Linked DNA regions of Aquitalea magnusonii. The protein of the gene in region 1 binds, or shares a complex with, the protein of each later gene. Links are inferred from orthologs where the notes say so. Each region holds a gene or a part of one and is shown on either strand. Other genes may lie near its edges.

Region 1 (2,903 bases):
ACCAGATGGGCCGGGGTGATGCCAGCTTGCTGCGCCAGTGCATCCAGCGTCAGCGGTTGTGACAGATCATCCAGCAATTGTTGCTGTACCCGCTGCAGCAGCACGCTGCCACGGTGACTGGCGCTATTGGCGGCGGCTGCCCCTTGCCGCGGCAGGCGGGCGAGCAGGGCAATGATGGCCTCTTCGCGCAGACTGGCGTCTTGCACGGCCAGTTGACGCAGTGCTGCTGCCAAATCGGGGCGCTGCAGCAGGCTGGGCAGATCGGGCGGCGGGCAGTCGAAATAGCTGGGAAAGGCCGCCGGTGCCACATACAGCGACAGGCATTGCCAGTCTTCGCCGCTCAGGCTGCGGCTGGCTTGTACCGCACCGGGTGCGTAAACGGTGAGCATGTCCGGTCGCACTTCAAAGCGCCTGCCATCCAGCCATACCTCTTCCAGTCCACCCAGATTGGCGCTGATGACGTACTCGTCGTGGGTATGTTTGGGAAAACCGGCTGCCGTGGCCTGGATGCCGGCCAGTTCCAGCAAGGGGGTGCGCAGGAAAATCATGCTGCGATTATAGAGCGCCGCCCGGAACTTGCCTCGGATCTGTGTGGCGGACAAGTGATGGATGGCCGTGGCTGGGGGCGGTGATGGTCTCTGATGCGCCAAGGGAAGCGTCTGAATCTCCCCTGCAAGCCTGTCTGGCCGTGGCTGCCACCAGCCTGCGGGTGGCAGCCACGGCGCGGAGCGCTGCTTATTCGTGCAGTTGAGCGGCCAGTTTGGCGATTTCACCCACATTGGCATTCAGCGCCTTGCTGATGGCCTGGCCATAGCCGCTGTCCGCCTTGTAGAAGTAGGACAGCATGGTGTTGCGGGTTGCCTCATTGCGCACCCGTCCCAGGTCGGCGGCGAGATTGGCAATCAGGTTGGCCTGCTCCTGCTTGTTCAGGCTGCGGTAGAACTCGCCGGCCTGGCGGAAGTTCAGCGTTTTGCTGATGCCGGCCTGCTGGGTGCTGCCGGACAGCGGCAACTGGCTGTAACGGGCGCTGGCATCCTGCTGCAGGCTGCCCTGGCGGCTGGGCTCGTAATTGACGCCACCCTGGCGCTGGCCGCCATTCATCGCGCCATCCTGATTGTTGTTGTCTACGGCAACAAGCGGACGGTTGACCGGCAATTGCAGACCGTTACTTCCTACACGGTGCAACTGGGTATCGGCATAAGCAAAGATGCGGCCTTGCAGCAGGCGGTCTTCCGAGGGCTCAATGCCCGGCACCAGGTTGGAGGGCGCAAAAGCGCTTTGCTCGGTTTCCTGAAAGATGTTGGCCGGCAGGCGGTTAAGCGTCATGGTGCCGACCTTCTGTTCCGGCACACCACTCCAGATCTTGGTCGCATCCAGCGGGTTGTAATCCAGCTTGGCCATGTCTTCCGGCTGCATCACCTGGAGGTACAGATCCCATTGCGGGTATTGCTTGTGCTTGATCGCCTTGATCAGCTCTCGACTGGCATGGTTGAAGTCCTGTGCCTGGATGGCGGCCGCCTGCTGCATGGTGAGATTGTGCTGGCCCTGACGGCTGGCCCAGTGGAATTTCACATACACGTAACGGCCCTGGGCATTGACCAGCTTCCAGGCATGGACGCTATTGCCGTCCATATACTGATAGCCCTTGGGGATGCCGTAGTCGGAGTACAGCCGGGTAAGCATATGGGTGGCTTCCGGCTGGTGGGCAAAGAAGTCGAAGAAGCGGTTGGGGTCTTGCAAATTGGTCTCCGGCGACGGTTTGAGCGAGTGGACCATGTCGGGGAACTTGATGGCATCACGAATGAAGAACACCGGCAGATTGTTGCCGACCAAATCCCAATTGCCTTCGCTGGTATAGAACTTGGTGGCAAAGCCACGCGGGTCGCGCAGGGTTTCCGGCGAGTGCAGGCCGTGAATCACGGTGGAAAAACGCACGAAGACCGGGGTTTTGCTGCCCTTGGCGAATACCTTGGCGCGCGTCAGCGCCGAAATGTCGGCACTGGCTTCAAACGTGCCGTAAGCGCCGGCGCCACGGGCATGCACCACCCGCTCCGGAATGCGTTCACGGTCGAAGCGCTGCAGTTTCTGGATCAACTGCACGTCTTGCAGCAGGACCGGGCCGTTGGGGCCGGCGGTTTGCGAATGCTGGTTGTCGCCGACGACCGCACCGTTGTCGCGGGTGAGGCTGGCTGCGTGTGCCGGGGTGAGCAGGCTCAGGCTGAGTGCGATAACGCCCAAGGTGTGAAGAGGGTACTGATTGGCCATATTGCTGGTCCTGATGGTGAAAAGGGCCTTCAGTCTAGGGAGCGCACGGCAGGGGATGAATTTTGAAATATTTATCGCAGCTATCAGTGAATACTATTTAATACCTGCGGTTATTTTATAGATAAATTATGTTTTATTTCAGTTGCTTAGATGACTGTGTGGCGGGCGTTGTGGTTGGCTAACACGCTTGTGATGGTGATGGCAACCGTTACTAAGTACGGCCATCCCCAATGTGGCGGGCTGGGCGGTGCCGGCGCTATCGGAGGTCGCGTGGTGTGCCGATCCTCGCCATGATCTTGCAAGATAAGGCGTCCGGATGGCGCGGTTTGGGCCGTCAGTAGCCGCCATCTACCACCAGTGCGCCGCTTGCCACGGCCAGCAAAAGCGTTGCGTCGCCGGGGCCGGGCGCACCGATGCGGCGGTACAAGCGCCAGGACAAGCGGGGGCAGCTTTCTTAATTGGCGGCGCTTAGTGTGGCGGGTTCAGTACGGCACGGTTATCCGGCTTGCTGTGGGCGATGCCAAGCAGGCTGGCCATCAGCCCGCATAGTTCTAGCTGGCGGACCCGCGCAGTGCTGGCATGGTTGAAACGGCTGCCCAGCAGGTAAAGCGGCACCAGCCGTTCTTCCGGCAGAATGC
Region 2 (2,833 bases), 1.2 Mb from region 1 along the record:
GAGGACGGGCACCAAGCAAACGTGCCAGGCGCTGATTAAGCTGGCGGAAAATTTCGTCTAGATCCGGCGGTCCGTCACTGCCCCGACGCCCCCGGTTTGGATCATTCTGCGACATATGCGTCTTGTTCTTCGTGTTGGTTATCAGATGACTGCAGACGTTCGGCAAGCGCCTCACGCAAGAGTTCCAGCCCTTCGCCAGTGAGTGCTGACAAGCGTACTGCCTGGATTGCGCCCAGTTCGTCACGCTCAATGGCGGCCGGCAACTGACGCAAATCGGTCTTGTTCCACACAATTAGCTGGGGAACAGCCTCCGCTCCGATTTCGGCCAGCACCTTGTTGACTTCTTCGATTTGGACATCACGCAGCGGATTGGACGAGTCAACCACATGCAACAGCAAATCTGCCTGGATGGTTTCTTCCAGTGTTGCGCGAAATGCTGCTACCAGGGTATGCGGCAAATCGCGGATAAAGCCGACAGTGTCGGAAACGATGATGGAGGTTTCTGTATTGAGAAAAAGTTTGCGGCTGGTGGTATCCAGCGTGGCAAACAGCTGGTCGGCTGCATAAGCACGCGCCTTGGTCAGCGCATTGAACAGCGTGGACTTGCCTGCATTGGTATAACCAACTATCGATACCGATGCAATGCCGGTGCGCTGGCGGCCACGACGCTGGGTATTGCGCTGCTTCTGCACCTGGGCCAGGCGTTCTTTCAATGCTTTGACCCGGTTGCCCAACAAGCGACGGTCGGTTTCCAGCTGGCTCTCACCCGGTCCTCGCAGGCCGATCCCCCCCTTCTGGCGTTCCAGGTGGGTCCAGCCACGCACCAGGCGGGTAGCAATATGCGACAGTTGCGCGAGTTCGACTTGCAGCTTGCCTTCATGACTGCGGGCCCGCTGGGCAAAAATGTCCAGAATCAGACTGGTTCGGTCGATCACGCGGCATTGCAGCGCGCGTTCCAGATTGCGCTCCTGTGCCGGTGACAACTGGTGGTTGAAGATGACCACATTGGCACCGGTTGCCCGTACCATCACCGCAACTTCTTCCACCTTGCCCTTGCCGGCAAACAAGGCAGCGTCGGGCCGCTGGCGCTTGCCCTGGATGATGCCGGTGACAGTGACATTGGCAGAACGCACCAGCTCGGCGCATTCGGCAACATTTTCCTGATGATCCGGATCACCAAAATCCAGACAGACCAGTACAGCCTGGTCTCCAATATCGGGACGATCAAACACAGTATTCATAACCGTAGGAGAAAGGCAGGTCTGCAGCACAGATGCTGCCTGCAGCCCAACCTGGCATGAAAAAAGGCCGACAAACCGTGTCGTGATGACACAGCCTGGCGGCCCGTGGAGGATACAGCGCTCGGCCTGATCAGGCGTCTTGCTGATCCTGCTTCTGACCCGGATGTTCGTGCGGGATGTTTACCGGACGGGCCGGTACCACGGTGGAGATGGCGTGCTTGTAGACCATCTGGGTTACCGTGTTTTTCAACAGCACGACGTATTGGTCAAAAGACTCGACCTGACCCTGCAGCTTGATGCCGTTTACCAGGTAGATGGAAACCGGCACGTGTTCCTTACGCAGGATGTTCAGGAACGGGTCTTGTAACATTTGCCCTTTAGAGCTCATTCGTTTTCTCCGAATCGTTGATTGTTGTATTAAGTAATCTTTTAAACCCGGCTGGCATGCTTATTTTTAGCAGAAAAAAACCCAGCCTACTATTTTTTACCACTCTTGCCCCAGCGCACTTCCTTCTCGCGCCCACGCATCTTGGACATCGGTTTGGGCTTGGCCCTGGTTTTTTCCTTGGACTCTTCGGTATCGAAGGGGTTTTCCGAGGTTTTGTACTGTACTCGCAAGGGCGTACCCTGCAGTTTGAACACCTTGCGGAAGGTATGTTCCAGATAACGTGTATAACTTGCCGGAATCGCATCCAGTGCATTGCCGTGAATGACGATGATAGGCGGATTCATCCCGCCCTGGTGAGCATAACGCATCTTGGGACGCATCAGGCCCGAACGCGGCGGGGCCTGACGTTCAACTGCAACATTCAGCACACGGGTCAGCTTGGGTGTGGCCAGTTTCACCATCGCTGCCTGGTAGGCTTCATCAATGGATTTGAACAGATCCGCCACACCACGGCCTTCCAAAGCAGAAATGTAATGGAACTTGGCAAAGTCCAGGAAGCTGATCTTGCGCGCGATATCGCGCTTGATGGTTTCCTTTTGTTCGAAGTCCAGGTTGTCCCATTTATTGACTGCCACTACCAGAGCGCGACCTGCCTCCAGGGCGAAACCGGCAATGGTGGCATCCTGCTCGGAGATATCCAACTGTGCATCCAGCACCAGCACTGCCACATTGGCGTCTTCGATCGCCTTCATCGTCTTGATGACGGAAAACTTTTCGATGGCTTCGTTTACCTTGCCACGACGCCGCACACCGGCCGTGTCAATAATGGTATAGGTATGGCCTTCGCGCTCGAAATCAATATAGATGCTGTCACGCGTTGTACCCGCCTGGTCGAAGGCGATGACGCGCTCTTCCCCCAGAATGGCATTCACCAGCGTGGATTTGCCCACATTCGGGCGGCCGATGACGGCAAACTTGGGGTGATAGCGGTCTTCTTCCTCCACTTCTTCGGGGAAGTCTTCCAGCACCATATCCATCAGTTCGCGCACGCCGTCACCGTGTGCCGCGGAAATCACCAGCGGCTGGCCCAGTGCCAGTTCGTGGAATTCAGCACCGGCGATGGCATGGCTGATGCCCTCTGCCTTGTTGACTACCAGAAACACCGGTCGGTCGATCTGACGCAGGCGATTGGCAATGATCTTGT

The links. The genes of interacting proteins can lie anywhere in the genome.
Region 2: the proteins of DLM_RS08815 (region 1) and hfq are in contact, whole or in part, in a crystal structure (PDB 3VU3), measured with the Escherichia coli proteins. The link is inferred for Aquitalea magnusonii from one-to-one orthologs.

The regions. Positions count from the first base shown.
Region 1 is NZ_AP018823.1:1,830,618-1,833,520, forward strand. It holds DLM_RS08815 (catalase), read right to left. Parts: upstream 2,266-2,903; coding sequence 736-2,265; downstream 1-735. Other genes in the region: DLM_RS08810 (helix-turn-helix transcriptional regulator), read right to left, coding at 1-548; DLM_RS08820 (alkaline phosphatase family protein), read right to left, coding at 2,734-2,903.
Region 2 is NZ_AP018823.1:585,828-588,660, reverse strand. It holds hfq (RNA chaperone Hfq), read right to left. Parts: upstream 1,630-2,833; coding sequence 1,372-1,629; downstream 1-1,371. Other genes in the region: der (ribosome biogenesis GTPase Der), read right to left, coding at 1,719-2,833; hflX (GTPase HflX), read right to left, coding at 102-1,241; hflK (FtsH protease activity modulator HflK), read right to left, coding at 1-115. UniProt on the Escherichia coli protein: RNA chaperone that binds small regulatory RNA (sRNAs) and mRNAs to facilitate mRNA translational regulation in response to envelope stress, environmental stress and changes in metabolite concentrations.